2 regions of the Vibrio sp. A2-1 genome follow, and region 1 is predicted to be linked to the other one. Evidence: riboswitches for the same ligand, from Rfam matches in the RefSeq annotation. Region 1 holds a riboswitch; the other holds the start of a gene.
The links. A riboswitch is a leader RNA that binds a small molecule or an ion and turns the genes downstream of it on or off. The one in region 1 is predicted to bind cyclic di-GMP.

Region 1 (16,229 bases):
ACCTGATAATGAAGCGCAAACACAAGCTGCAGTTAGCGTTTTAGAAAAAGCTCAATACGAAGTATGTAAACGTGAAGACCGCCCAACTAAGAGTAAGCCGTCTGCACCTTACATCACGTCTACGCTGCAACAAGCGGCGAGTACGCGTCTTGGTTACGGCGTGAAGAAAACCATGATGTTGGCTCAACGTTTGTATGAAGCGGGTTACATCACTTATATGCGTACTGACTCAACCAACTTGAGTTCAGAAGCTGTTGAAGCCGCTCGTGAATACATTGGTTCTGAGTACGGCGAGCAATATCTTCCACCTAAAGCACTTGTATACGGCAGCAAGGAGGGCGCTCAAGAGGCCCACGAAGCGATTCGTCCTTCAAGTGTAGATGTTAAGTCGGAAGACTTAAACGGCGTAGACGCAGACGCACACAAGCTATATTCACTGATTTGGAATCAATTCGTTGCTTGTCAAATGACACCTGCGCAATACGATTCAACGACAGTAAGCGTTAAAGCGGATGAGTACACACTAAAAGCGAAAGGCCGTATTCTTAAGTTTGACGGTTGGACTCGCGTTCAACGTCCAATGGGCAAAAATGAAGATACTATTCTTCCTGCTGTACAGGTTGGTGAAAAGCTAGACTTAATCGCACTCGACCCTAAACAGCACTTCACTAAGCCACCAGCACGTTTCACTGAAGCTGCGCTGGTTAAAGAGCTTGAGAAGCGCGGTATTGGTCGTCCTTCAACTTACGCATCAATCATCTCGACGATTCAAGATCGCGGTTATGTAAAAGTTGAACAGCGCCGTTTCTATGCTGAGAAGATGGGTGAAATTGTTACTGACCGTCTAGATGGCAGTTTCAATGATCTAATGAACTATGACTTTACTGCCCGTATGGAGCAGAAGTTAGACCAAATTGCAGAAGGCGAAGCAAGCTGGAAAGGCGTGCTAGATAACTTCTTCGAAGACTTTACTGGCGATTTGGAAAAAGCGGATCTAGACGAAGACGCTGGTGGCATGAAGCCAAATCATATCGTAGAAACCGATATTGAGTGTCCAACTTGTAGCCGTAAAATGGGTATTCGTACAGCTTCGACAGGCGTATTCCTAGGTTGTTCTGGTTATGCACTTCCACCAAAAGAGCGTTGTAAGACAACAATCAACCTTGGTGATGAAGAAGGTATTATCAACGTTCTTGAAGAAGACGTTGAAACAGCAGCACTTCGAGCGAAAAAGCGTTGTCCTATTTGTGAAACGGCAATGGATGCTTATCTGATTGATGATAAGCGTAAGATGCACGTGTGTGGTAACAACCCTAACTGTGAAGGTTATGTGGTTGAACACGGTGAATTCAAAGTCAAAGGCTACGATGGTCCACTTGTTGAGTGTGACAAATGTGGTTCTGACATGGTTCTGAAGAATGGTCGTTTCGGTAAATACATGGACTGTACGAGTGAAGATTGCAAGAACACTCGTAAGATTCTGAGAAATGGCGAAGTAGCGCCACCTAAAGAAGACCCAGTGCATTTTCCTGAACTTCCATGTGAAAACTCAGATGCGTACTTCGTACTTCGTGACGGTGCTTCTGGTCTATTTATGGCAGCGAGCAACTTTCCTAAATCACGTGAAACACGTGCGCCATTAGTGGAAGAGCTGGTGCGTTTTAAAGACCGTATTTCACCTAAATTCCAATATCTGACATCAGCACCAGTTGCTGATCCTGATGGCAAGCCGACAGTCGTTCGTTTTAGTCGTAAGACAAAAGAGAACTACGTTCGTACTGAAGCGGATGGTAAACCATCTGGTTGGACTGCTTTGTACATCGATGGTAAGTGGGAAGTTACGGATAAACGTAAAAAGCCTAAAGAGAAGTAACTGAACGTTATTTGAAGAAAAAACAGCCATTAGGCTGTTTTTTTTTGACCAAAATACGACTAATTATGCAACTGGTTGATTTGGTGTGTCGATTGCGAGAATTTATTAAATTCACAGGGCGAAATAAATGGAGGTGATAAATTATATCTTCTTATGCAACTTTAACGAGAATGTAACTTAATTCAAATATTGTAACTCAAAGATCAGTGTTTAGTTGTATACCTGATGTGTGACGGGTGTTAATGTAATGTTTCGCCCGCACGGTGTAGTGTGAGCTGCTTTAAGTCTTAGGAAAGCAATCAGCTTACATAGCACAGAATGGCGTATTAAAAATTGAAATCGACCGAAAAGTCGATAACGTATATAAAACCAAGTGCAAAGAATAGTGCACGCATAACAACGTTTGGCTTAGGATATTGTCACTGTATGTGAATGAATATTCGTTAAGTACCGAAATAAGTGTTAGTGCTCATCCCCCAGAGGAAGACACCTCTACGAGTACTGACATCGACAAGCTATAGATATATGGAGAATAAAATGGCTGGTGTATTGGGAATGATTCTTGCTGGTGGTGAAGGCTCTCGCTTAAGACCTTTGACTGAATCTCGCAGCAAACCCTCGGTTCCTTTCGGTGGTAGTTACCGCTTAATTGATTTCGCTTTGAACAACTTCGTTAATGCTGATCTTATGAAGATCTACGTATTAACACAATTTAAGTCACAATCTCTGTTCCACCACATGAAAAAAGGTTGGAATATCAGTGGCATCACAGATCGTTTTATCGACCCAATTCCTGCGCAAATGCGTAAAGGAAAGCGTTGGTATGAAGGCACAGCAGATGCTATCTACCAAAATATGGGTTTTATGGAGCTGGAAGAACCTGATCAAGTCTGTATTTTTGGTTCTGACCATATCTATAAAATGGACATCAAACAAATGCTTGATTTCCATAAAGAAAAGAAAGCAGCGTTAACCGTTTCTGCACTGCGTATGCCGCTTGCTGAAGCATCAGAGTTCGGTGTTATCGAGGTGGATGCTGAAGGCCGTATGATTGGCTTTGAAGAGAAACCTGCAAACCCTAAGTCGATTCCGGGAGACCCAGAGTCAGCGCTCGTTTCAATGGGCAACTACGTATTCGAAGCGAAAGAACTTTTTGCTGAACTAACGGAAGATGCAGATAAACCTGAATCTTCACATGACTTCGGGAAAGACATTATTCCAAACATGTTCCCACGCGGTGATGTGTTTGTTTATGATTTCAGCACCAACCGTATTACTGGTGAGAAAGAAGAAGTTTACTGGCGCGATGTAGGTACGATTGATGCGTACTGGCAAGCACATATGGACCTTCTTAAGAAAGATGCACCATTCTCGCTATACAACCGTAAATGGCCTCTACACACTTACTATCCGCCACTACCACCAGCGACGTTTACTGACTCGGCTAATGGTCGAATTCAGATCATTGATAGCCTTGTGTGTAGCGGTAGTTACGTACGTGGTTCGCGTATTGAAAAGAGTGTATTAGGCTTCCGCAGTAATATCGCATCAGCGTGTGATATTAGTGAGAGTATTTTATTAGGTGATGTGAAGGTGGGCGAGGGTTGTATACTTCGTCGCGTTATCATTGATAAAGATGCAGACATCGCACCGGGCACTCAAATTGGTGTAAACCTGACAGAAGACAAAAAGCATTACCACGTATCTGACGATGGTGTAGTTGTAATTTCTAAAGGAGCGCGAGTTGGTTACTAAAACTCTCTCGGTACTTTTTGTAGCGTCTGAAGTTGAAGGCTTGATTAAAAGTGGTGGCTTGGCTGATGTAGCCAAGGCACTGCCGAAAGCGTTACAAACACTCGAACAGGACGTTCGAGTGACTATCCCCGCGTATAGAAACATTCCAAACATTGATGCAGCCGAAGTCATTTTATCGACCGAGCTCGATCATTGGCCTCATACCGCTTACCAAGTCAAAAAACTGAGTGTAGAAGGTGTTCAAGTTTTTGGTATCGAATGTGCCAAATATTTCGACCGTCCAGAAATGTACGCAGAAAATAATCAAGCTTACGCAGATAACGGAGAGCGTTTCTCGTTCTTCAGTGCAGCCTGCCTTGATATGCTTCCTAAGCTTGCCTTCCAACCTGATATCATTCATGCAAATGACTGGCATACAGGCTTTGTTCCTTTTTTGCTTAAGTCACGTTATCAACAACATGATTTCTTTGAAAATACGCGCAGTGTTATCTCAATTCACAACGCAGTTTTCAAAGGTGTGTTCGCATACGATGAACTGCAATTTCTACCAGAAATGCATAGCTACAATGTGCCTGAAGCTTCAGTGAGTGACACGCATGTCACAATGCTGAGAGCCGGCGTGATGTGTGCTGATAAGGTGAACGCAGTCAGTCCAACGTATGCCGAGGAGCTGAAAACGGAATTAGGCAGTCACGGTATGGCAGCAGAATTCCAGTACAGATCCGCGGATCTTTTTGGCATTTTGAATGGTTGTGATTACGGAGCTTGGAACCCGGAAACGGACGCTTTCCTTCCTCGTAAATTCAAAGCGACAAAGCACAGCATGGTTCGTGGGAAGTCAGCTTGTAAGCAAAAATTGCAACAAGATGTTGGCCTCCCCGTCACCGATTGTGCGGTTTATGGCATGGTTTGTCGTTTGACTAATCAGAAAGGTGTTCATTACTTACTGCCTATCATCGAACAGTTTTTGAAAAACGATCTTCAGATCGTGATTGTCGGTACTGGTGATCCAGTTTTAGCGAGTCAGCTGAAAGAGCTGTCGGCACTTCACTCAGATAAGTTCTCGTTTGTAGAAGCGTATAATAATGAGCTTGCGCACTTAGTTGAAGCGGGTTCTGATTTCTTCTTGATGCCTTCGGAGTTCGAACCTTGTGGCTTAAACCAAATCTACAGCATGGCTTACGGTACGTTACCGATTGTTCGCTCTGTGGGCGGTTTAAAAGACAGTGTGAATGATTACGATCAGAATCCCGAGATAGCGACCGGCTTTGCTTTTGAAGAGCCAACACCGCAAGCGTTACTGGCAGTATTGCATCGTTCATTACTACTTTATGCACAAAATCCCGCTGAAATTAAGCGTGTTCAGCTTTACGCGATGCAACAAGACTTTAGTTGGGAAGATGCGGCAAAAGAATATCTTACGATGTACTATTCTGCATTTTAACGTGCTGAATTAGCTGTAAAATAAGCTGATGTATAACAACTGAACTTAATAGTAGAAGGCGCTCTGATAGTAGAGTGCCTTTTTGTTTTCTGGTCAGGTCACATCACGTTTAGGAAGAGAAAACTTGCAAACTCATTTTAGTCAGGTAGAAAAGGTGGGGTAGGTATTCACATGATTAATGTTAGGTTTGACACTATTATCACTTAAATTTCTTGATTGCGTGATATCCTTAGCCATCGCCTTGTGATGAGGCAGAGCTCCATTCCAATAATTAAAGCGATAGGTATGTCTGAGAGTTTACTATTTCATAAAACATTTACTCACCCTACGAGCGATGAGTGGGTTGTATTTGTGCATGGCGCAGGAGGCAGTTCCTCCATTTGGTTTAAGCAGATCAAAGCGTATAAACAGCACTTCAACTTGCTTCTCATTGATTTGAGAGGGCATGGTAAATCAGACAACATCCTCAAAGAGCTGATTTCGAATCGTTATACGTTCAAAGCGGTAACGCTCGATATTCTTAAGGTGTTAGACCATCTGAAAATCCGTTCTGCACACTTTGTAGGCATGTCTTTGGGCACGATTATTGTCCGTAATGTCGCAGAGCTAGCGGCTGGTCGAGTACGTTCAATGGTGCTAGGTGGTGCCGTGACCAAACTCAACACTCGCTCTCAAGTCTTAATCAAGTTGGGTAACTTGAGTAAGCACATCATTCCTTATATGTGGTTATACAGCCTTTTTGCTTACGTTGTGATGCCACAAAAAAGCCAAAAAGAATCACGTCACCTGTTTATCCGCGAAGCTAAAAAGCTGTGCCAAAAAGAGTTTAAACGCTGGTTTATCCTTACGGCTGATGTGAACCCATTGATGAAGTACTTCAAAGACCGAGAGTTGCCGATTCCAACTTTGTATTTGATGGGCGAGCGCGACTACATGTTCATCAAGCCAGTAAAAGAAATGGTAGAGGCGCATAAGTCGAGCGAGCTAGTAGAAATTCCGAATTGTGGACACGTATGTAACGTAGAAAACCCTGAAGAATTCAATCAACGATCTATCGCTTTTATTCAAAAGCAAATTCAGTGATTATCTCGATTCTTCATCAGAACAGACGCTCGAATAGAATTGAGACAAAAACGGGAAGCTAATTTTAGCTTCCCGTTTTTATTTGGAGGAGGTATCTGACCGAGTGGTTATAAAAGGCCGTTGGAGCCACTTTACCTTTCAAAACCTGCTATTCAGGTGAAGCAGCACCGCACTGCCAACAAGAACCGAATTGTGCTTCGTTGACTTCATGACATTCTGCGCAACGCCACTCTTCATAAATGATCGAATCTTGCTGTTTCTGGTAGTCATTAACAACTGCCCGGGCTTTGCTCGCCAACTCTGGCTCATATAACCATACGTAAGGGTCAGTTTCTTCGGTAAATGGGATTTCCCCTTTCAAACCGAATAACCCTTCACCACGAACTTCACACGCAATATTCACACTTTCTAGTAATCCACAAATGATGTGGGCTTCTGTCGGATTCGATGCACTGAAGATTTTCATTGAGATAGAACCTTATCTGGCTATATGCGTTATTTAGCTATTATAGGTACACGTTATTCAGTTATATACGTTATTCAGCCACAGGTGCTGAGCGAAATTTATTCATCAACCATTTAGCAATGATTGGGAATACACCCAGTAAGGCAAATGACAATAGTACTGAAGGGGACACGATACCCGAAAGTGAATCAATTTCCGCGAGTTGAGTACCAGCATTCAAGAAAACAGCGGTACCCGGTAACATCCCTATTTGACTCGTGATGTAGTAACGACTCACGGATATCGGTGTTAGACCCATCAACAGATTGATAAGGAAAAATGGGAATACAGGAATCAGACGCAGAGAAAACAAGTAAAATGCTCCGTCTTTTTCAACGCCCTTGTTAATCGTTGCTAATTTGTCACCAAATTTGGTTTGGATCCAGTCACGTAAAAGGTAGCGGCTACTTAGAAATGCGAGGGTTGCACCAATGGCACTGGCGAAAGAGACCAGCAGCAAACTATTCCAGAAACCAAATAGCGCAGCTCCTAACAGGGTCACAACAGCAGCACCAGGAATTGAGAAAGCAGTAATCATTACATATGCGACAAAATAGATAGCAGCGGCAGCAATGAAGTTGCTATCAATGTAGTCATTTAAAACGGCTTGTTGGGCCTTGGCATTTTCAAGCGTTAGGTATTGGCCGAAATTGACGCCTAACAAGACGATGGTTACGACCAACACAATACCCAATATCATTTTCTTACTCATTGATACTTCCTCTAAATTTTCAATGTATACCATTAGTATAGATAGACAGGCAAAGCATAGATTAACTTTCAGCAGATATAAAAAAAGCCGCAGTAAATGCGGCTTAGTTATATAGATAATTTGCACTGACAATGTTAATTGACGCGATTGATAAGCTCTTCACGACGCTGCTGCGGTATAACAGACCAATGTGTGCCATTGATCGCGCCTTCTAACGCCCAAAGTAGTTCAATACTGACAGAAGACGCATGTGATTCTTTGATGGCGTTAAATGCGTTTACAGAGCCAGATTCATATAAACGTTCTACGGAATCGATCCCTGCTTTTTTCAACATACGCTCAGTGGCGAGTCGAAGGTTGGGCAGATCTTTGAGTCGAGTAGGCTTAGCTGAAGATTGCTCAGCTTTTTCTTCTTTAGCAAAACCCAGAGACGTCGTTGCAAGCTGCAAGATTTTCTCTTGGTCTTGCCACAGGCCTTCGGGTAAAGCGAAATATTTAGTAACGACAGGGAAACCACGTTTTTTGTAGACGTACGGTTGAAACCCTTGTTGTTCGAACTGTTTCGTTGTGCATTTGTCTGCTCGTATGTGCAGCTGGTCATTTACAACCAGAGCAAACATAGTGTCATCAGCAAAAAGACCGAAGCCACCAAACATCGAGCGTGATTTTATTTTTCCTAGGGATTCAAATAATTTCATTGAATCCTTTAGTATCGGTTTATCCATGTTATTTATCTCGGTGTATTTGAACTACGCCACCAAATAAGCAGGTCCGAGAGATTAGCAAAATGTTGCAATTAAATTGTCAATTAGCCGTAAATTACTAAATTATTAGTAGTTACTGCATTTTGCCATCGGTAACCCCGCTACCATACCAACGAGTGGTTTAGGCCGGAAGCTTTGCGTCTCACTCTTTCAAGTGATTTGCCCTGTGCGTGACTGATTGAATAGAATAAAGTTTTTGTTGAATGAGGCTCACACTTGTTATTTCAAAATGTGATATTGCTTCAATTAATGATCTTTCCAGTATGATACCAGGTTCATTCATGTTGTTGATAAAAAAAGCGCACCTAAAGGTGCGCTTAATTATATTAAACTGAATTTATCAATTAATTTAACGTTTTAACTGTGCTTCGCTCAACAATTTCAGGGTGCATTTCGAACACACGCTTTTCATGGTCTTTATCTTTGATGCGTTCTAACAAAATTTCGAAAGCGTTCTTACCAACACGACGTTTGGGTTGGTGAACCGTTGTTAACGGCGGAGAGAAGTATTCAGCCAACTCGATGTTGTCATAGCCGATCACTGAAATATCTTCAGGGATACGAATTCCTTTCTCTTGCAATCTGCTCATTAGGCCGAGTGCCATCGTGTCGTTAAAACAGAATACGGCCGTTGGGCGATCTACCATCTTAATGATTTTCTCTGCAGCAAGAACCGCAGTATCACACTCGAAGTTACCTTCAATGATCATGTTATCATCGGTAGCAATCTTAGCTTCGTTGAGTGCGCGTTTGTAACCCGCGATGCGTTCAACACATGCCGCTTTGTCTAAGTGGCCACTTAAACAAGCAATCTTGGAGTGACCGTGCTCAATGAGGTATTTGGTCGCTAGGTAACCACCTTCCTCAGAGTTGTCGATGATCTTATCTGCTTGAGAACTCTCAGGGCCCCAATCCATAATCACTTTAGGAATGTCAGCGTGACGGTCTAACATGCCTCTTAGCTCTTCAGTTAGGTCAGAACACATAACTAAGATGCCATCTACACGTTTCTCTGCAAGCATTCGAATGTAGTCACGTTGCTTCTCATAGATACCGCCCGTATTACACAGAATCAAAGTGTAACCTTGACGGTAGCAGTAGCTTTCAACACCATCGATAACTTCAGAGAAGAATAGGTTAGTTGATTGAGTAACTAGCATGCCGATAGTGCGGGTTGTATTGCACTTCAAACTACGAGCAACGGCACTTGGTGCATAGTTCAGTTCGTCTACGGCTTTATTTACTTTTTCTTGCGTCGCTTCTGCAACAAAGCGAGTTTTGTTGATTACGTGAGAAACGGTTGTTGTTGATACGCCTGCTAAGCGAGCGACATCTTTTATAGTGGCCATGGTTTTATCCTATTAGAAGCTACTTTCCCAAAGTACGGAATGAAGTAGCCGTTAAGCTACCTAACTAAGAGCTTAAATTTGTAGGGCTCTTTGGGTACTAAAGTGCTAAAAAACAAAAAACCGCTATTGAGCGGCTTGTCTTAACACCGAAATGCTCAAAACTATAATAAGCATAGCATTTCGTGAATGTTTCATATTTTATCGTTTGCGGTCACAATTTTAGACTGACTAGAAATTACTCGCAATAAAATTCACCCGGAAATCCGGGTGAATTGTCACATTCTTCTGAATTTATTTAACGAGTCATCCAATAAGCTTATTCACCAGCGAGGTATTGGGTGTCCAATTTACAGAATGCAAGTAGCAGAGATGAGACTGATGCGTAGAAACCGAATTCGTCAACGTCATGACATTTAACGTTGAACTTTGGTACCCAAGTAAGAAGTTGTTGCTCGATAAATTGCTGTTGAACAATGAACGATTTCTCTAGCTCTTCTTCAAGTTCCGTTTCATTAGAACGGATGATCAAGTTGCCAAGGAAGTCGAGTGCGATAGCGATGTGGTCAGCTGGTTCTTTTAGGTCTTGGTTCACCACTAAGTTGTGCTTGGCCATGATCTCTTCCATATCTTTTGCTGGCTTATCATTCAAAAGGCCAGTCTCACCGATATACATAGAAGCGTAAGGAAGTGCGCCATGCTTATCTGTTTTTAAGAATAAGTCACAGAAGTCAGCAGACAATTCTAGTTGAGCATCCTCACGCGTTTGTAGGCGGTTTAGCGCATCCACTAGGCTATCGATCGCCGGCTTTAGTGTTTCATTTTCGCCTAAACCAGTTAGGAAAGAACGAATTTCAACAGAGTGGTAGTGATCGAGTTCTTCTTGAGTGAGCTCTTTAGCGAATAAGCTTGATAGCCACCAGTATATTTCTGCTCTTTGCTCGTTGAACGCTTTCGTATCTTTCATTTCTTAGATCCTGATTTAGTCTTGTGGTGTTACTTATATGCATCTTGAAGTTACTTGTGCAAAGCACACCAAGGCTGAATAACAAGGTTATTTGCGAAACGCAAAGTTACTCGTTAGTAGTAATGCCTATATTGAATTGCGATGGACGATAAATAGCAAGGTTTAAGATTGTCTTGTATCAAAAAAGATCCATGTTTCTGGCTTTTATCTTGTGTACCACTAGAATTGTTACGAGTTATGAATAGAATAGTCACTGAAACTATTAAATAAGAAAAGTGGTGTAGATGAGCTATCACGTATTAGTCGTAGAAGATGATGTGGTAACCCGCAGTAAACTGGTCGGATACTTCCAGAACGAAGGTTACACAGTAAGCGAAGCGGAAAGCGGCGCTCAAATGAGAAACGTGTTAGAAGATAATAACGTTGACCTCATTATGCTGGACATCAACTTACCAGGCGAAGATGGATTGATGCTAACTCGCGAATTACGCAGTCAATCAGACATTGGAATTATTTTAGTTACTGGACGCACGGATAGCATCGACAAAATCGTTGGCCTTGAAATGGGCGCTGACGATTACGTTACTAAACCCTTCGAACTTCGCGAGTTATTGGTTCGAGTTAAAAACCTACTTTGGCGCATTTCTGCCGCTCGTAAAACAGCAGCAGGTAAGGTTGAAGAGACTGAAGACGAATCTGTGGTTCGTTTTGGTGAGTGGACGTTTGATATCCCTCGTCGTGCGCTAAGCAAAAACGGCGAACCGGTAAAACTGACTAAAGCTGAATATGAACTGTTGGTTGCGCTCTCTTCTTACCCTAACCAGGTATTAAGTCGTGAACGCATTCTGAATATGATCAGCCACCGAGTGGATGCTCCAAACGATCGAACTATCGACGTGTTAATCCGTCGTATGCGTGCGAAGATGGAGTTTGACCCTAAGAATCCACAAATTTTTGTAACGGTTCACGGTGAAGGTTACATGTTCGCTGGTGATTGATTTCCTTTAGGAATGACTAATCAACAACGATATTTAAACGTAAAAAGCCGAGACATCATTGATGTCTCGGCTTTTTTATTGCTTAGCTTTTACTGTTTACGAACTGGAAACCTGCAAATTACTTGGTTAATCAGTTTTGCCTATCTGGTCGAGTCTACAGATAAAACTATGTTTACAGGTAAGATTATGTCTACTGATAAGATCCAGTTTACTTATTCGGTTGAGTTTATTGAGGCTGCGCCGCAGAAATACCACCGTCATCTTCAACTAAGCGAGATGTTTCAGGAACAACAATGGGTTCTTCAACGGTGTCATTACTTGTATCAAGCCAATCACGCAGGCTTTGCCACATCAACCCCATTGTTTCGTGCCAGTAACGCTCAGTTTGCTCAAGGTAAAGAGCTTTGGGCATGTACTTATTCCAAGGTTCAACAATCCCTTCTTGTGCAAGGTAGTTGGTTGGTGCTGGTAATGGCCTCATGCCGGCAGCATGGAATTCATTCAATGCGCGAGTCATATGGCTAGCGGAAGTTACCAGTACCATTCTTTTATTTTTAACGAACGCAGCGGCTTGGCGGGCTTCTTCCCAAGTGTCTTTTGCTGTTTCAAGCAGAATGATATCGGGCTTTGAGACACCTAGTGCCAACGCAACTTTGGCCATCATTCTAGCATTGCTCACTTCAGTGCCTGCGCCATAGCCCGACAAAATGAGTTTTGCACCAGGGTAAAGGCGTAGAATACGAATCCCTTCACTTAAACGCATTAGACCGGTGCGACTAAGCTCTGATGTTGGTGGGATTTGGTCGTCTACGACGTGACCACTTCCGAGAACCATCACGTAATCGATGGTTTCATCGACAGGTAAAAAAGCGGTGTGTTGCCTTTCCATTGGCATTAAAAGTTGATTAGAAACTGGCTGGAAAGCGATGAGGAAAATACCACAGAGGGCTGAAAGGGTGATTAGGCAACCCGTCTTCCTTTTGGTAGTAAACATCACTAGGGCTAAACCCAGAAAAGCGAGAATTAACATTGCTGGCAGTGGCATCAGTAACGAAGACACTACTTTTTTCAGCTCAAACATATCCGAATAGTCCGAAAAAACATCACTTAGTAGTAAAAAGAGACATCGCCTCTTTATTCCTGAAATTCCTGTGACAGAATAGCAGGCACGATAGGACATAATAACTCAAGTAGCCGTGACTGAAGACCGTAATTTCGACGATATTGCCCACAAATTTGCAAAAAATATTTACGGCTCTGACAAAGGAGAGATCCGTCAGATCATCGTATGGGAAGATTTAGAACAAGCTTTGAGCAAATTTGAGCAATCAGCTTCGCCGCTGCATGTGCTTGATGCTGGAGGCGGCCTTGCGCAGATGTCGCAAAAAATTGCATCGCTTGGGCATAACGTTTCTCTTTGTGACCTCTCTTCTGAAATGCTGAAGCTAGCAGAAGAAAGTATCAGCGAGGCGGGTTTGTTAGATCAGTATCGATTCATCCATTCTCCGGTACAAAAAGTCGCAGAACATCTCGATGAAAAAGTCGATTTTGTGATGTTTCATGCGGTAATGGAATGGTTAGCCGATCCTAAAGAGGCGCTTGATTTATTGTTGGAGCAAGTAAAACCCGGTGGCGTTGCTTCGATAATGTTTTACAACCACCACGGATTAGTCCTGAAAAATGTGATTTGTGGCAACATTCCTCATGTATTGAATGGGATGCCACATCGAAAACGGTTTAAGCTGCAACCACAAAAAGGCTTGAAGCCAGAAGAGGTTTACCAATGGATAGAAGACGCCGGTCTAGAAATCTGTGGTAAATCAGGCATTCGTTCTTTCAGTGACTACATAGGTAATATGGAGTACATGGGCGATTACCAATTTGAAGATGTATTGGAACTAGAAAAACAGCTATGCCGCCAAGAGCCATATCTGTCACTAGGCCGTTATATTCACGTTTGGGCTCAAAAACCTGCGCAATAGCAGCGGTGAATGTGGTAAAAGAAGCCACAACATGCGCTATGCAATCGTAACAAGCCCGCGTCATAAAGAAATAGGCGTCATATCTAATACGTTCGATATGACGAAGAACAGTAACAGGAACCACAATGAGTGAAATGACTCAAACTGCCGAAGAGCAGCCAATTGATGAGTTGGTGGGCTGGGTCAAGCAGCATGATTTTTCATTAAACTTGCCACCAGAGCGCTTAGCATTTTTGATTGCTATCGCAGTACTAAGCAATGAAAGGTTCGATGAAGAGTTGGGCGAAGGTGAACTGCACGATGCATTTACCATTGTCACTCGACTGTTTGAAGATACTGGCGAAGCGTCTGCGTTTCGTGCCAACAATGCCATCAATGAGCTAGTTAAACAGAAGTTGATCAGCCGCTTTACCAGTGAAATCACCGATGGTGCGAGCATCTACCGCTTATCACCGTTGGCCGTTGGTATCTCTGATTATTACTTACGTCACCGTCAGTTCTCTAAATTAAAACTGTCTATTCAGCTTTCTATGGTTGCCGATGAGATGGCAAAAGCCATTGAAGCTGCGCAGAAGGGCGGAACTCCGGGGCATTGGAAAAAGAACGTTTACGGCGTGCTCAAATATTCAGTTGGTGAAATTTTCGATCAGATTGATCTTAACCAACGTGTTATGGATGAGCAGCAACAAACCGTTAAGCAGCAAATTGCCGACCTTTTAAATAAGGACTGGCGAGAAGCGATTAATAACTGTGAAGCTTTGCTATCAGAAACTTCTGCGACGCTAAAAGAATTGCAAGATACCTTGCAAGCGGCGGGTGATGAACTGCAAACACAGATCCTCGATATTCAAGAAATTGTTTACGGTGACGATGAACTCGAGTTCGTTGGCGAAACCCTGTTCGGTTTGCAAATGAAGCTTGACCGAATCACCAGTTGGGGTCAGCAAGCAATCGACTTGTGGATCGGCTACGACCGCCACGTTCACAAATTTATCCGTACCGCTATCGATATGGATAAAAACCGTGCCTTTAGCCAGCGGTTGCGTCAGTCAGTCACCGACTACTTTGATGCGCCTTGGTTATTGACCTACGCCGATGCTGAGAAGCTGACAGATCTTCGTGATGAAGCGCTCGTGCTTCGTGATGATGAAGTGATGGGACAAGCGCCAATCGACGTTGAGTACGAAGAATTTGAGCAAGTGAATGATCTGCTTTCAGAACGAATTGCAGAGATGTTAAAAGCTCATAAACAGCAAGGCGCGCCAATTGACCTTGGCCTTGTGTTACGCGATTACCTCGCAGCACACCCTCGCACACACCATTTTGATTTAGCCAGAATTGTTGTCGACCAAGCCGTGCGCTTAGGTTACTCAGCGTCTGACTATCAGGCTATTCAGCCGGATTGGCAGGCAATCAACGATTTCGGTGCAAAGGTACAAGCAAATGTCATTAACAAGTACTGATGATTACATGCCAGAGAAACTGGTAAAAGCGATAGCGAACCCACTGTTCCCTGCGCTAGATAGCATGCTGCGTTCAGGTAAGCATGTTTCAACAGAAGACCTAGATAACCACGCGTTACTGTCTGATTTTGAAGTTGAGCTTCAGCATTTCTATCAACGCTACAATACGGAGCTGGTAAAAGCACCGGAAGGTTTCTTCTACTTGCGTCCGCGCTCTACGTCTCTGATTGGTCGTAGTGTGTTGTCTGAGCTAGACATGTTGGTTGGCAAGGTGTTGTGCTTCTTATATCTAAGCCCAGAACGTCTGGCTCATGAAGGTATCTTCACCAACCAAGAACTGTTTGATGAATTGATGTCGTTAGCGGATGAGAAAAAACTCATGAAGCTAGCAACCAACCGTGCGTCTGGTTCTGACTTAGACAAAGAAAAGTTGTTTGAAAAAGTGCGTACTTCTCTACGTCGCTTACGCCGTATTGGCATGTTGATTGCGATTGGCGAAACCGGCAAGTTCCGCATCAGTGAAGCGGTATTCCGTTTTGGCGCTGACGTTCGTGTTGGCGACGATATGAAAGAAGCGCAATTACGTCTTATCCGTGATGGTGAAGCTGTTGTTCATACCCAAGAGCCTAACCAAGGTAGCTTGTTGAATGAAGAACAAGCGGAAGCCGCATCAGAAGTAGATGCAGGCGTAGACGAAAACGGTCAACAAGACATTTTTAACGATCAAGCTGACTTCGATCTAGAGTCGAACGACGGCGAACAAACAAAAGTAGAAGGTGAAGCATGATTGAAAGAGGTAAGTATCAATCATTAACCATGATCAACTGGAACGGTTTCTTTGCGCGTACTTTTGATATTGATGGATTGGTTACAACGCTTTCTGGCGGTAACGGTGCAGGTAAGTCGACCACTATGGCGGCATTCATCACAGCGCTGATTCCTGACCAAAGCCTTCTGCATTTCCGTAACACAACGGAAGCGGGTAGCTCACAGTCATCTCGTGATAAAGGCCTTTACGGTAAGCTTCAGCCAGGCGCATGTTATGCAGCGCTGGATGTTGTGAACTCTCGTAATCAACGCCTACTGTTTGCAGTAAAGCTGCAGCAAGTAGCGGGTCGTGACAAGAAAGTAGACATCAAGCCGTTCGTTATCCAAGGCCTTCCTAGCCATGTGAAACCAACGGATGTATTGATTCAAAACGTTTCAGACAGCCATGCCCGCGTATGTCAGTTGAATGACGTGAAAGCAGCGGTAGCACAATACGAAGGCGCGCATTTTAAAGCATTTTCTTCGATTGTTGATTACCACTCACAGATGTTTGAATACGGTGTGGTTCC
Region 2 (16,229 bases), on a different contig from region 1:
ACGGTGTTGCAGGACATGTCATTGATGCTTTAGAGAAGAAATTTAACGAACTCAGTGCCCCTATCACCTTCATCAAAGTTCACCATACTCCTGACGGAAACTTCCCTAATGGTATTCCCAATCCATTGATTAAAAAAAACCAAATAGCGACTCGAAATGCTGTGTTAGAACATTCGGCCGACCTTGGTATTGCATGGGATGGCGATTTTGACCGTTGCTTTTTCTTTAACGAAAAAGGCAACTACATTGAGGGTTACTATATTGTTGGCTTGCTAGCAGAAGCCTTCTTGTTAAAAGAACCTAACTCGACTGTGTTGCACGATATGCGTATGACATGGAACACGATTGAAGTCGCCAACAAATTTGGTGGGAAGGCTGTTGCAGCCAAAGCAGGGCATGCGCTCATCAAAGAGAAGATGCGAGAATTAAACGCTGTGTACGGTGGTGAAATGAGTGCGCACCATTATTTTCGTGATTTTGGTTATTGCGATTCAGGAATGATTCCTTGGCTACTGGTTATTGAATTGATGTCGAAAACTCAACAATCTCTTCACCAATTGACCAGCGCAAGTATGGATAGATTCCCTTCTTCCGGAGAGATCAATCGCAGAGTTTCAAACTCAGAACAAGTCATGGCTTGTGTGTTGTCACACTATCAAGATAATGCTGTTGAGATCGATCACACAGACGGGCTCAGCATGAATATGGGGACATGGCGCTTCAACTTACGAAAGTCCAATACAGAGCCGTTGATACGCCTCAACGTGGAAACCAAGCAAGATAGAACTTTACTGTCACTTAAAGTCGACGAGTTACTGTCTTTTCTCATTTAAGAATACAAAGCACTTCCAGTTTTTAACTAATTTTCAACTAAGAGCCACAAAAAAGCCCTTACTAGCGATTGCTAATAAGGGCTTTGAATTTTCAGTCGCTTAGTCGCTGACTGTAATTAGTTTACTTGTTACGACGAGCTTCAACAGCATCTGCCAGTTGGCGAAGTACTGTTTCAGTATCTTCCCAACCAATACAAGCATCGGTAATAGACTGACCGTATGTCGCTGCTTTGCCGTCAACCAAGTCTTGGCGACCTTCAACAAGGTGAGATTCAATCATCACACCAAAAATAGCTTTATCACCACCTGAAATCTGTGCACTTACGTCATCAGATACGTTAATTTGGCGTTTAAACTGCTTAGAGCTATTCGCATGGCTGAAATCAATCATCACCTTCTCTGGAAGACCTGAAGCTTTTAGTTCTTCCTTAATCTTGCTTACATGCTCTGCACTGTAGTTTGGCTCTTTACCACCACGTAGGATGATATGGCAATCAGGGTTACCTGCAGTTTCAATGATAGCGGAGTGACCGTACTTAGTTACAGACAAAAAGTGGTGAGAAGCACTCGCTGAACGAATCGCGTCGGTTGCGATCTTAATGTTGCCATCAGTACCATTCTTAAAGCCTACAGGGCAAGAAATACCTGAAGCAAGTTCACGGTGAACCTGAGATTCAGTCGTACGTGCGCCAATTGCACCCCAGCTAATTAGGTCAGCAACGTATTGAGGCGTGATCATATCTAGGAATTCACTTGCCGTCGGCATTCCCATATCAGTTAGGTCAAGCAGTAGCTTACGTCCTAGACGAAGACCATCGTTTAGCTTGAACGTATCATCCATGTATGGGTCGTTAATCAGACCTTTCCAACCAACAGTTGTACGTGGTTTTTCAAAATAAACACGCATTACGATTTCAAGGTTATCGCCTAGTTCATCACGTAACACTTTCAAGCGTTTGCCATATTCAAGTGCAGCTTCTGTGTCATGAATAGAACATGGGCCTACGATAACAAGTAAGCGGTCGTCGCTATCTTCTAAAATATTATGAATCGCTTTACGGCTTTCAAAGGTTGTAGAAGAAGCAATTTCTGTCGCTGGAAACTTTTCTAAAACAGCAACAGGTGGTAATAACTCTTTTACTTTGTTAATTCTTACATCATCAGTCTGAAACATCGCTTACTTCTTCCTATTTTCTATCCTTGAGCTGAATGTAGGTTATCTCACGTAACTTTCCATCAGCACTTATCTTCTTGTTCCCTGTAACTTAACTAGTAAAAACTCTAGTTTCAATCACTAATTCAAAAAAAACGCAATTTTTTTTGTGTTTTATATTTAAAACACCCCGTATAACATTATTTACACGCTATCGATTGCGCAATTTATCTCGGGATAAGGTCCATTGTTTTTCAAATCCCACTATACACGTAATATCTAATGATAATCTAAAATAAAAAAGCTCACGTTATTAGCGTGAGCTTCAATTAAATTACATTCTTTTCAAAGGTTTGACGACACTATCAAGCCCTTCGATTTTCAACGCAAGGCACAATTTTAATAAGTCGCCTAGCTCACCGCTAGGGAATCCCTTTTTATCAAACCACAGCAAATATTCTTCAGGCAAGTCGATCAATGTGCGACCAGCGTATTTGCCAAATGGCATCTGCATTCTAGCAAGTTTAATCAGGTTCTCTTTCTCTAGCATTACGTGCTCTTTCTATACATCGTCGATGTTCTGTAGAGTATCACCTAAACGTTCAACCCAATAATTGATCGCGTCTTTGGCGTCGTCCAACGAATCAATCATCGTCGAAAAATCTTTATTACCCGCTTCACGATCTATGGCAGCAAATAATGGCGTACCCTCTTGAGCATCGCTTACCAATAGTTCGACACTAGCGCTGCCCACATTGGTGTGCTCACCAGTTGCCACCTTAGATATGGTCGATATAGCAAGACCGAATGGTAGAACACTACTGGTTACGGCTAGGATAGGATTTGGTGTTTCAACGTTGCTCAAGGCAATGCTTAAACGTAACGTTTTACCCGTAGGCCCATTAACAATCGTTTTGTGAGGCGATATTTTCTCTTCCAAACGGGTAATCATATGGTCAGTGAGCTCTTGAATCTCTTCTTGATTCAACGTCCCTTCTTCTGCAAGAACAAAGATTTGGTCGATCACCACAGAGTCATAGTCATCCAACTTAGATTTCAAACGTTGTTCGTCACGTAGCCCAACCCTTGCCCACACTAAATCGACACCGCCACCAGGTCCAGGTCGAAAATCTTCATAAGTAGTAAATTTGGTTGCGGTTTTAATCGGGCCGCCGGCACAACCAAACATGAAAATGCAGGTTGCGACAAACAAGAGAAATTTTAAAGGTTTCATAGCGCACTTAGATTAAATTCAATATTTCAACCAAGTATGCCATACCCTAAGTGAAAGGATTGTAGGAAAGGAGTTAAAAATCAAAGCTAGCTTTAAAATTAATCATGCTGAACGGTGTGTGCATACTCTACGATTACTTGATTTCCTTCGATGTAAGCATTTTGAATTTCACCATCAACACTCATTCTACTTTTCAAATAAACTATTTTAGGTCCAGATTGGTTACCTTCTTTGAGTGAAGGGAACACATTCCTAGGTTCTAAATGAAGTAAGCGACAAAAGTGACTAATGAAAGACATAGTCAATGCTGTCTCCCCTCTTAGCACTCTTGAGAAATCAAGCTGGTTCATGCCTAGCTTCTTCGAAAACTCCATCTGCGTAATTCGCATTCGCGACTTTTGTGACATCCACGTTTGATACAACGCATCTCTGTCTTGCTCTGTAAATTCCATACCGACTCCTTTATATAATTCGTACCAATCAATTGTCCGGCTTTTCATACACAGCATGTCAGCGTTCGGTTAGTGGAAACCAAAGGTTTGGTTTTGATATGCGCTCAATCGGTGTACGGAACAAAGAATAATAACCATTAATCATTCACAAAAACAATTAGAGCAATTACTTTCTTTATTTATATCAATTGTTTATATGTTACCTAGGAACACATATGGCAAGTTAATTTGTATTAAGAATTATAAGTTCGAGATTAGCATTCCACATTTAAATCTATTGTGTCGCATTTATAAAAGCTGTTGGCTACATTTCGTTTGCTCAAACTCACTTCTGGCAAACTATTTGAAAGAATAGGACGCAAAGCCACCGGTCTGTCGACATATATTCAGTCTATGATAGCGGGGCCGCCACTTAATAGAATTTAAGTGTAAATGCATGCCGGAGTGTTCTCTTTTTTGTCGGCCAAATACAGTAAGGACAAATAATGAAACAACTCCCAAAAAAATCGCTCATCGCGCTATCGCTACTTAGCGTCAGTGGAGCAAGCTTCGGTCACGGTTATGTCTCGGCATACGATAATGGCGTAGCAGAAAGCCGTGTCGCGTTGTGTAAATTCCCAGCGAGTGATACACAACAAAAAAACACAGGCTGTGGTGGTATTCAATATGAACCACAAAGTGTAGAAGGCCCTGAGGGCTTCCCTGAAGTCGGCCCTGCCGATGGAAAAATCGCTAGTGCACAATCTTCTTTAGCGGCAGCGCTAGATGAGCAAACCGCAGACCGCTGGGTTAAGCGCCCTATCAAATCTGGATCTCAGTACTTTGAGTGGACGTTCACAGCGAACCACAAAACCCGTGATTGGAAATATTACATTACGCAACCCGACTGGAACCCAAACCAACCTTTAGCACGCAGTTCTTTTGATTTAACGCCATTCTGCGTCGTTGAAGGCAATATGGAACAACCACCGATGCAAGTCAGCCACTTGTGTAATGTACCAGAGCGTGAAGGTTATCAAATGATTCTTGCTGTATGGGATGTGGGTGATACTGCAGCGGCTTTCTACAACGTTATCGATGTAAAATTTGACGGCGATGGCCCTGTTATCCCGGATTGGGATCAAGGCGGTCAAATCAATCCAACTCAAGACCTGAATGTAGGCGACGCAGTTTACACTCGTGTCTTCGACCAATCTGGTGAGAACGCTTCATACAGTACAGAGCTAGTGATTGAGAACAACGAGCAAGGTAAAGCAAACAACTGGTCTTACGCGCTTGCTTCTAAGATCAATCAAGAGCAAACGCAAATCAAAGCGGGCCAGTTAAACGATCAAAACGATTTCGCGCCAGTGTACGGCACTAACCCTGTTTATCTAAAATCAGGTTCAGGCTTTAAGAGCGTAGAAATCGGTTACAAGATTGATACTCCAGAGCCAGATCATGAGTTAGAAGTCACAGGCCTAGAGTCTGAGTATGTTATTGATGAGAACCAACCTACACAGCTTGATCTTACATTAGCGGCAACTGGCGATATTCAAGCAGAACTGACCGTTTACAACCATCACCGTGAAGCACTTGCATCTCAGAAATCTGAGTTATCAGACGGACAAGTTGAAGATGTTCAACTCACTCTATCTAAGTCGGAAGCAGGCCACCACATGCTTGTAGTTGTGACGAAAGATGACCAAGGTAACCTAGTAGATCAAAATACGCTTGATTTCCATCTAATGGACGAGCAAACGCCTCCACCAGCCGGCGATTATGACTTCATATTCCCTGAAAGCATTGAGTCTTACACAGCAGGAACTAAGGTTCTGAGCAGCGACGGCGGCGTTTATCAGTGTAAAGAGTTCCCATACTCTGGTTACTGTGTTCAATGGGCTCCAACAGCAACTCAGTACGAACCAGGTGTCGGTTCACACTGGCAAAGTGCTTGGAACAAAGTGGACTAAGTACTCGCTAGATACTTACTTTGTATTAAGTGAGTTTTAGTCATCAACCAAACAAAAACGGATGCCCAAAGCATCCGTTTTCTTGTTCAGTAAAAGTAAAAACGCCAGTTGTTAAAGTAGATAGTGGTCTGCCAACAGAGCAACAAACAAGATCATGAGATGATAGATGGAGAACTTAAAGGTCTTCATCGCCATATTAGGCTCATCACGATACTTAAGTACCCAAGCGTGGTAAACAAACCCAGCGTTGAGCACCAATGAAGCGCTCAAATATATCCAGCTGCTCATGCCGACTAACACCGGCAATATACATACGATGCTCAACAACAAGGTATAGAGCAAAATAGAAGTCTTAGTGTATTCGATTCCGTGGGTCACAGGCAGCATGGGGATATTCACTTTGGCATACTCATCACGACGATGAATTGCCAACGCCCAGAAGTGCGGAGGCGTCCAAATAAAGATGATCATCACCAACAACCAAGCATTTGAGTGCAACTCATTGGTAACCGCCGTCCAGCCTAGTAGAGGTGGCATTGCGCCTGCGATCCCTGCAATCACAATGTTTTGCGGCGTCGCTCGCTTCAGATACATGGTATAAATCACTGCGTAACCTAATAAGCTTGCAAAGGTTAACCAAGCGGTCAGTTGATTGACCCACACCACTAACGTGGCAAACCCAAGTAAGCCGATACCAGACGCAAAACTGAACACACGCACACTACTCAGTTCACCCGACGGTAAAGGTCGTCGATTAGTGCGAGTCATTTGCCCATCGATCTTTTTATCGATCAAGTGGTTAAACGCAGCCGCTGAACCTGCCATTAACCCTATCCCAATCATTCCGAACACAGTTTGTTGTAAAGGCAATCCATTCGGCACGGCCAAGCACATCCCAACCAGTGCAGTTAGCAGCATCAAAGCAACCACCTTGGGCTTGGTCAGTGTTAAATAGACCTTCCAAGTGGTTTTGCTTTTCGAGGCCAGCTCATTTTTTAGAGCACTTTCACCGCTGGCAGCTATCTCTTGACTTGAAGCTGCGTCTTGAACCACCACTCTATTTTGTGTCGACGTTCTACTGACCATGATTACCTCCTTGTAATACATTGTTCTTAGCCAAACACTCGCTTGGTTTGTACTGCCACACCACAAAGTTAGTCACAACCATACTCACAAGCAACATTGCCGCCATTAGGTTATGCAAAACCGCAACGGATATCGGCAGGTGGAACAAGACATTGCTAATCCCCAAACTGACTTGAGCAAACAACACCATCGCAACAATGATACTCAGCTTCTGTTGAGGTGCTTTACCCAACTTCCAAAGTTGATACACAATCATCAACACAGTTAATGTGGCAACAATAGCACCAAAACGATGCATGACATGTATGGTAAGTCTTGCTGGATACTCCAACACACCAAACTCATAATTATCATGTCCGTGTTGAGCAAAATCGAAAGCATTTTTGAAATCGAGATAAGTTACCCAGTTTCCCTCACAGATGGGTAATTGGGTGCACACCAGAGCGGCATAGTTTGACGATGTCCAGCCACCGAGCAGTATCTGCCCGACCACAATGAGTAATCCGAATAGTGCCGAGACTTTAAGTGGTGAAGAATAGGAAGCCTCGCCGAAACGGTTTTGGAATTGAGACAAACGGCAGTAGAGCAGACACAACAGTGACAGCAACGTGAAGCCCCCCATCAAATGCGCCATAACCACAACGGGCATCAACTTGAGAGTCACCGTCCACATTCCAAGCAAAGCCTGAAATATCACGGTTGCAGAGATAAGTAACGGAAGACCAGCAGCTGTTATATTCTTTTTAATACACCAAGCAACAACGACAAAGATAAGCAGCCCTAATGTTCCTGCAAAGTAGCGATGGATCATCTCTATCCAAGCTTTGTCTGCTTCGAGAGCTCGTTCTGGAAATTGTAGATTGGCTTGATTAACGGCTTGGGTATTCGAGGGAACGGTGATCTTTCCATAGCACCCAGGCCAGTCAGGACAGCCAAGGCCAGCATCAGACAAACGGGTATAAGCGCCGAGCACAATCACGGTAAGGGTTAACAAGATAGTTAATCTCATCATGTGTATGAGCAAATCAGGGGCTTTATTCTGCATCGTTTATCTCCCTATACTTATTCCCTTTTCACTAACAACACTCAGCATTAACGCAATCTGCTAAAGCTCATCAACTCAAGCTTATCAACTTAAGCTGATTAACTACCCAACTCGTGACAGCTTAAGCAGCTTTCTTAGATCATGAATCATGCCTTTAGATTGGCTGACTAGCTGCGAAGGATCAGAAACACTTTTGTATTCCATAACCAATTGCCCGAGTGGGTCAATTATGACAATAGAAGCGGGTGCAAACTCAGTACTTAATTGATCACCACCAGCTAAAAACGACAAATCAGGCTTGTTGAGCGAACCCAACAACGAGTTACCTTCTGAGACGAAAACAACGGCGGTCACTCGCTCTTTGTTTTTCCCTAACGCTAAGTAGCTTTGATTCAAATAATGGAGTTGTTGTTCACACAAGCTTTCGCACTCCATCGGTGCGATATAACCCACAACCCAATCCTCTCCTGCCATGGGTACCGTTACGCCGAAATCCGCTAATGTAATTCTTGGTTCTACCAATTCGCCTGAGTTAGTGACACCCGAGGTATACCAATTCTGGTCCAATACAGTTTTGGCGATAATGGCTGGCAAAGCGAAAATTAAAACAAGTCCAATTAATACCAAGCGCCCTTTAGTACGACGGCTTCTGAGCTCAGCCATGTTTGCCTCGGTACTTTCCCTGTTCACTTGTGCTTGAGACTTATCCATCGTTGTTCTCCGTGATAGGTGTCGCTTTTAGGTACCGATAGCCAATTAACAACATCAAAAACAAAAGTACCGCTGCCATTACAAACCATTGAAATGAGTAACCGAAGTGCTTCTCAGATTTCATTGCCGTCGGCCGCCATAACAACTCATAAGGCCACGATTCTAAGCTTTGCGGTTGGAAGACAAAGGGTAAAACGGCTTGTCCTGTGTACTCTGATAACGCTGTGATGTTGATGTTTTGAATTCTTTTAGGCGTTGTGTTTTCTAAACCCAGCTCATGACTTAGAGGATTCACTGAACGAGTGTACAAACGCCCTGACATATTGGTTGGTAGTGTTATGTTTCCTAGTTGTGGAAGCTCTTTTCTGTCATTACTTGCCGCAACGAACCCCAGATCGATCAATAACTGCTTTTCGGCCACTAAAGACTCGTTTTCATCTTTAAAGCGAACCTCACCCAACATGTAAATCACATACCCCACCGCTCCTTGGTTAACCTGATTGTCTAACAAGACCACTAAACCACTTGGTGTTTCCAATTCCACATCAACCTTCAAACCATTTAAAGACAGCTGTTCAGATGCACCTTGCGCTTGTATACGCGAGTCCTTCCATTCAGAGATAACCGCATCCAATGACCTCGGCGATTGCTGCGCTCTTTCTGATAGCTGTTGTTCATAACGCAATTTCTCGTTACCACGCTCTAACTGCCACAAACCCAACTTGATTAAAATGCCGACTGAAACCACAGTTAAAACAACCGCTATCCAAAAACCTTTACTGCGGAACTTGTGTTCATCATCAATCAATCGGTTTGGAGTTATCACTATGGCGTCATCTACCTTTGTGTTGTTGTTTAAAATTGTATTGGTCGCTTTGCTGTTTTTTATCGCTTTCAATTTGATGAAAGGTCTAATCCAAATCGCCTCAGGTAAACACAATGGCAAAAGACTGAGTCACTTCTTGGGTCGTCGAGTCATGTGGTCAGCCGTTGTCGTGCTACTGTTATTACTGGCGTTAGGTTCAGGAATGATAACTCCCAACCCTCGCCCTTATTAAGCCCATACAAACCTAACAGCTAGACCGATATATTTCGTTAGAGCACATAAACAAACACAAACAGACCTAACCAAACCACATCGACAAAGTGCCAATACCAACTGCCCGCTTGGAACGCAAAGTGGTCTTTCGGAGTGAAGTGGTCCTTCGCAACTCTCGCCAGTAACACAATCAAAAAAATCGTTCCTAAACACACATGCAAACCATGGAATCCGGTCAGTAAGAAGAAGGTATTGCCGTAGATGCCGGATTGAAGCGTCAGCCCCATCTCTTGATAAGCGTGAAGGTACTCTTCAACTTGGAAGAACAGGAAGAAGCCAGCCAGAACAATGGTTATCTCTAACCACACGATCAAAGCCATACGCTTATTTTGTTCAAGACTGATATGTGCCATATGCAGCGTCACAGAGGAAAGCAGTAGGATAATGGTGTTCTTAAGCGGGATACCTTGCCAAGGCATTGCTTGCGTCGTCACACCATCTGGTGTGGTGGTCAGCGGCCATATCGACTGAAACATCGGCCACAGCACTTCGTGAGTCATTGCATTGTTGCCTGCGCCACCAATCCAAGGCACAGAAATCATACGAGCATAAAAAAGTGCGCCAAAGAAAGCACCGAAAAACATAATTTCAGAGAAGATGAACCAGCTCATACCTTGTCGAAACGAACGAGATATCTGCTCAGAATAGAGGCCGCTTAGCGATTCGGTGATCACATTGCTAAACCAACCTGCGAGCATGTAAAGCAACACACAAAACCCAACTAACAGCACTGCTTTTCCAAACACACCACCAGCGGAATCGGTACCCATGTTTTGCACCGTCAAGCCAGCGCCAACCGCGACCAAAAACAATGCAACGGCACCCACTAATGGCCAGTGGCTTTGATGTGGAACGAAATAAACTTCCTTTTTAGAACTCATCGCTCAACTCCTTATGTTGATACTGGTTCTGTAAATCCCTAGTTACTTGCGAGCACGTTAGGCTCAGGCTTATTTGCCTCTCCACTCACCTGACTCGTGATGTTAAACAACGTGTAAGAGAGCGTAAGCGTATGTATTGATTCTGGAATGTCGGGCTCAATGTAAAATATCAACCCCATTTCAGCGGTTTTGTGTCCGTCCAATGGCTGCTGATTGAAACAAAAGCATTCCATCTTATTGAAGTAAGTTGCCCCCATACCTGGAGAAACCGATGGTACAGCTTGGCCAACCAATGAGGATCCAGAAAGATTTTTGGCAATGTAGTTAGTCTGAACCACCTCACCGGGGTGAACCTCTAAAACACGAACTTCGGGCGAAAATTGCCAAGGCATATCAGGCTTAATGTGCGACATGAACTCCACTCGAACAGTACGAGAGTAGTCAGGTTGCATTCCTTGAGGTTGAACCACAGAAACGCTATTAGTCTTGCCATTAATCCCCAAAGCATCACACATCACATCGTAGAGCGGCACCAAAGCAAAGCCGAAACCAAACATCGCAACCACACTCAAAACTAAATAACCTGTCAACTTCTTAGTCGAGCGCTTCTTAGACGGGTGCTTTGGCTGCTGCTTCTCTGAATTTAGGTCGCTTTGTTTATCACTCATGGCTATTCCCTTTAATCAACTTTAGGTGGATGAGTAAAGGTGTGGTGAGGGGCAGGGCTAGGAACTGTCCACTCTAGACCTTCAGCTCGGTCCCAAGGCTTGCTTGGCGCAGTCTCCCCGCCTCTCACACACTTGATAACTAACCATAAGAAGATCAGCTGAGACAAACCAAAGGCAAAGCCACCTATCGACACGACTTGGTTAACATCAGCAAACTGAATCGCATAATCCGGTATACGACGCGGCATTCCGGCTAACCCTAAAAAGTGCATTGGGAAAAACAACACATTGACCGATACTACCGATGTCCAGAAATGCCACAGACTGAGCTTGTGGTCGTACATATGCCCTGTCCATTTCGGCAACCAATAATAGGCGGCGGCCATAATTGAGAACACAGCACCTGTCACCAGAACATAGTGGAAGTGAGCCACAACAAAGTAGGTATCGTGGTATTGGAAATCGGCAGGTACGATAGCAAGCATCAATCCAGATAGCCCACCAATCGTGAATAGAACGATAAAGGCAATAGCAAACAGCATTGGTGTTTCAAAGGTCAAAGCACCCCGCCACATCGTCGCCACCCAGTTAAACACCTTCACTCCCGTAGGCACTGCGATCAACATGGTGCAATACATGAAGAACAGCTCGGCAAATACTGGCATACCGGTAGTGAACATGTGGTGCGCCCACACTAAGAATGACAGCAGTGCGATACTGCATGTTGCGTACACCATCGAGTGATAACCAAATAAACGCTTGCCACTGAATGCCGGGATTATGGCAGAGACAATACCAAAAGACGGTAAAATCATGATGTATACTTCAGGGTGTCCAAAGAACCAGAATATATGCTGGAACATCACCGGATCCCCGCCACCCGCAGCATCAAAAAAGCTCGTCCCAAAGTACTTATCCGTTAGTACCATGGTTACGGCTCCCGCGAGTACAGGCATGACGGCTATCAATAAGAAAGCGGTAATCAACCAAGTCCATACGAACATCGGTAACTTGAACCAAGTCATGCCCGGCGCGCGCATGTTCACTATGGTTACGATGACGTTAATCGCCCCCATGATCGAACTGATCCCCATAATATGAACTGAGAACACAAACAGCGCCGTACTATCAGGACCATAAGTTGTCGAGAGCGGCGCATAAAATGTCCAACCAAAGCTCGGGCCGCCTCCCTCAGTAAACAAAGAACCAATTAAGATCAAGAAAGCAAAAGGTAGAATCCAGAAACTGAGATTGTTCATTCTCGGCAGCGCCATGTCTGGAGCACCAATCATCATTGGGATCATCCAGTTAGCCAAACCTGTGAATGCAGGCATTACGGCACCAAACACCATTATTAAACCGTGTACGGTAGTCATCTGATTAAAGAAGTCTGGCTCAACGAGCTGTAACCCCGGTTGGAATAACTCCGCACGGATCACCATCGCCATGGCGCCGCCTGTTAAGAACATGGCAAAGCTGAACCAAAGGTAAAGTGTACCTATGTCTTTGTGGTTGGTTGAGTAAAGCCAACGTGCCCAACCTTTGGGAGCAGCATGTGAGTCGTGATCATCATGAGGTAAATCATGGCTGTCCAATGAACCTTCAGCTGAATGACTCAGTGCTTGATCTTCTGCGGGAGCCGATTTCACCGGCTTATTGATTGGCGAACTCATAACTGCTCCTTAGCATCGTTTTGTGCCTCATCCGTTGAGCCTTGTTCACTGTTCGTTTCACTTTGTTCGTTGTCAGACCCTCCTTCTTGCTTCGCCTTATAAGCGTTCACATCTGAAGCCTGAACCACATCGCCAGTGTCATTACCCCAAGCATTTCTTTGATAAGTCACTACCGCAGCAATCTCTTTCTCGGTTAATTGATTATCAAATGCCTGCATTGCGGTGCCTCCGCGACCATAAACAATGGTATCGATATGAACACCCACATCACCAAGTGCTATAGGGCTTCCTTTAATGGCAGGAAATGCGCCGGGAATACCCTCTCCGTTGACTTGATGGCAAACGGCGCAACGGGTTTTGTAAACTTCTTCACCGATGGCATTCAATTCTTCTAAGGAAAGTGACGCATCTAGCGCATCTTGCGCAGCTTGTTGTGCGGCTATCGCCAATTCTTTCTGCTCCGCTAACCATGCGTCAAAATCGTCTTCTTCCATAGCACGTACCACAATCGGCATGAAGCCATGAGCACGACCACACAATTCAGCACACTGACCTCGGTATACGCCAGGCTCATCGATCTTTGTCCACGCCTCATTAATGAAACCGGGAATGGTATCTTTCTTAACCGCAAAAGCAGGCACCCACCATGAGTGAATAACATCATCGGAAGTCATCAAAAAGCGGACTTTACGATTGATAGGCAGTACAAGCGGCTTATCAACCTCTAGCAGGTAATGCGCGCCTTTCACTTCGATGCCTTCAATCTCTTTGTCACTGGTTGCTAGGAGGCTGAAAAACTCAACGTCTTCACCAAAATAGCTGTAATGCCATTTCCATTGTGACCCTGTGATTTTAACGGTCAGATCTGATTGGGAGGTGTCTTCCATCGCTATCAAGGTTTTAGTGGCGGGTATCGCCATAGCGATGAGGATGATAATAGGAATGATGGTCCAAAGAATTTCGACTTTGGTACTTTCGTGAAAATGAGCTGCAACCGCTCCCTTCGACTTACGGTGTCTCAGAATCGAATAAAACATCACACCAAAAACAACGAAAGCGATCGCGCAACAGATGTAGAAGATCAACATATGAAGTTCATACACCTTACCGCTGATCTCAGTGACACCTTGAGTCATGTTGTATTCAGTGCTGGCATGCACCAAAGGCGATACCAAAACCACAACAAAACTTTTCAAAAGCCACCCTAGCCTAACCAGTAATCTTTTCAAAAGATCTCTCCTTATCCTTCCTAATTGGATACTTGTGACCTAAATGTCGTGCGAGCCATATATCGTTGCGAGCTATGTTTAATTACTAGCTATATGTCATTGCGAGCTGAACAACATTCATTGTTACTCCAGCTGCACATGAAAGACTGAATCTCAATCTACAACTCACAGGAACTTGCCTGTAAACGGGCTGCTGACCTCATCTCAACCTAAGAACTAATACGGCTCATAAGCGTTGGAAGTTTCCATGAAAGATTCAAAAACGGCGAATTTGTTAAGTTTTGTTATATTTATGTAAAAGGCTAGTTAGTGATATCCAATTGTTCAAGGTAAGTTTACTTATTAAACAGTCAATTATTGAGAGTGGCTTAATCCACGCGCCCTCGCCGTTATAAATTATTTTATATTGAGTTTTACGATTGCTTTCATGGAAATGATAATCAATATCACTTAAATTAGTTCAACAGTAAGTCATACCGACATTAAAAGGTTTAGTGATTATGCAAGATGCAATGAACTGGTTAGCGAGAGACCCAGACCCAAGAACTCGTGAAGAGCTTCAACACCTCATCGATGAGGGAATGCACGACGAATTAGAAGACCGCTTTAGTCAACGATTGGAATTCGGAACGGCGGGCTTACGAGGCAAAGTCGGATGCGGTCCAAATAGAATGAACCGCTTGGTGATACAAGAAACTGCGACCGGGCTTGGTCACTATTTAATAGAACATGTTGCCAATGCCACCATCCGTGGCGTCGTTATTGGCTATGACGGGCGCTTAGATTCAAAGCAGTTCGCCATTGATACCGCTTCTGTGCTTACAGCTTTGGGGATTAAGGTTTACCTAACCTCCGATGTCGCAGCAACCCCTATTGTTGCTTTTGGTATTGAGCATTTCAATGCGGCTGCCGCTGTTGTTGTTACGGCGAGCCACAACCCGCCGGAATACAATGGGTTCAAAGTATACTGGGAGAATGGCGCTCAAATCATTCCCCCTCACGATGCAGGTATTGCCGGCGAAATCGATGTCGCTTCAACCAAGCCAATCCCATTAATGAGCCTAAGTGATGCCGAAACGCAAGGTAAACTGGTGTGGTTAACTGAGGGTTATTATCAAACGTACCGTGCTGCTATTAATCAAAGTCCGTACGTGAATAACACTCTTGAATCGGCGAATACCACCATCACCTACACGGCAATGCATGGGGTGGGGGCAAAAATGGCGGAAGATCTTCTTCACGATGCTGGATTCCACAAAGTATTCAGTGTGGCTGAACAAAGAGAGCCTGATGGTAACTTCCCGACCGTTAACTTCCCGAACCCCGAAGAAAAAGGGGCAATGGATCTCGTTATTAACCTCGCAAAAAGTGTCGATGCCGACATAGCTTGTGCCAACGATCCAGATGCAGATCGATTCGCCGTTGCGGTCAGAACTGACGATACAGCTAGAACTGATGATGCTTCCTATAAAATGCTAACAGGCGATCAAGTCGGCGTGCTATTCGCACATTACTTGTTGTCGAAGCCGCATACCAAAAACCAGTTAGTTGGTAACAGCATCGTGTCTTCAACTCTGCTTGAAAAAGTGGCTCAATCCCACGGTGCGACTTACTTTCAAACGCTAACGGGCTTTAAATGGTTGGCGAATATTGGGATGCAGTTGGAGGATGAGCAGAATGAGTTCTTGTTCGCCTATGAAGAAGCCCTTGGTTACACAATCGGCACTCAGGTACGAGATAAAGATGGGCTATCGGCTATCGTCGTGTTTGCTCAATTAGTTGAGGAGTTAAAATCTCAAGGCCGAACCGTTTGGGATCTTCTCGCTCAAATTTCATTTGAACATGGTGTTCATACCAACGCGCAGCGAAGCATTGCTCTTGACCCAGATTCACCATCAATAGGTTCTAAACTCAGAACGGCACAACCTAAAGCAATAAACGGTGTTGCTATCTCTGTGATTGAAGATCTGCAGTCTTCTTTGCGCTTCGTCATTGGTGGCAATACTGAAGCGATTAACCTGCCTTCAAGTGATGTTCTCATCTATCACCTAGAAGATGGCACACGCATTATCGTCCGACCTTCAGGCACAGAACCAAAAGTGAAAGTCTATTATGAGACGGTAACAAAGTTCGAAGGGACAGAAACATACGAAGACACTCGCCTACGCGGTGAAGAAGACATGAATAAACTGATTGAACAACACCAGCAAGAG

Region 2: it holds a riboswitch for cyclic di-GMP, as region 1 does, so the genes downstream of both, gbpA (N-acetylglucosamine-binding protein GbpA) here and L3V33_RS08680 (TfoX/Sxy family DNA transformation protein) in region 1, are expected to answer to the same signal.

What each region holds. Positions count from the first base shown of each region.
Region 1 is NZ_JAKKCO010000002.1:216,919-233,147, reverse strand. Features, by position in the region: gene topA (type I DNA topoisomerase) at 1-1,873, shown strand, start outside; gene glgC (glucose-1-phosphate adenylyltransferase) at 2,399-3,628, shown strand; gene glgA (glycogen synthase GlgA) at 3,618-5,072, shown strand; gene L3V33_RS08695 (alpha/beta hydrolase) at 5,358-6,155, shown strand; gene L3V33_RS08690 (DUF2007 domain-containing protein) at 6,304-6,621, opposite strand; gene L3V33_RS08685 (TVP38/TMEM64 family protein) at 6,692-7,372, opposite strand; gene L3V33_RS08680 (TfoX/Sxy family DNA transformation protein) at 7,507-8,097, opposite strand; cyclic di-GMP riboswitch class I at 8,225-8,310, opposite strand; gene purR (HTH-type transcriptional repressor PurR) at 8,481-9,485, opposite strand; gene torD (molecular chaperone TorD) at 9,802-10,449, opposite strand; gene torR (two-component system response regulator TorR) at 10,734-11,447, shown strand; gene elyC (envelope biogenesis factor ElyC) at 11,674-12,528, opposite strand; gene cmoM (tRNA uridine 5-oxyacetic acid(34) methyltransferase CmoM) at 12,644-13,429, shown strand; gene mukF (chromosome partition protein MukF) at 13,555-14,892, shown strand; gene mukE (chromosome partition protein MukE) at 14,873-15,679, shown strand; gene mukB (chromosome partition protein MukB) at 15,676-16,229, shown strand, end outside.
Region 2 is NZ_JAKKCO010000001.1:954,188-970,416, forward strand. Features, by position in the region: gene L3V33_RS04010 (phosphomannomutase CpsG) at 1-833, shown strand, start outside; gene aroG (3-deoxy-7-phosphoheptulonate synthase AroG) at 955-2,007, opposite strand; gene L3V33_RS04020 (DUF3820 family protein) at 2,321-2,536, opposite strand; gene L3V33_RS04025 (DUF3313 domain-containing protein) at 2,549-3,220, opposite strand; gene L3V33_RS04030 (hypothetical protein) at 3,319-3,672, opposite strand; cyclic di-GMP riboswitch class I at 3,996-4,085, shown strand; gene gbpA (N-acetylglucosamine-binding protein GbpA) at 4,158-5,624, shown strand; gene cyoE (heme o synthase) at 5,736-6,710, opposite strand; gene L3V33_RS04045 (COX15/CtaA family protein) at 6,700-7,755, opposite strand; gene L3V33_RS04050 (hypothetical protein) at 7,858-8,466, opposite strand; gene L3V33_RS04055 (SURF1 family protein) at 8,459-9,406, opposite strand; gene L3V33_RS04060 (DUF2909 family protein) at 9,294-9,524, shown strand; gene L3V33_RS04065 (cytochrome c oxidase subunit 3) at 9,562-10,446, opposite strand; gene L3V33_RS04070 (cytochrome c oxidase assembly protein) at 10,485-11,114, opposite strand; gene ctaD (cytochrome c oxidase subunit I) at 11,126-12,787, opposite strand; gene coxB (cytochrome c oxidase subunit II) at 12,784-14,016, opposite strand; gene L3V33_RS04085 (phospho-sugar mutase) at 14,517-16,229, shown strand, end outside.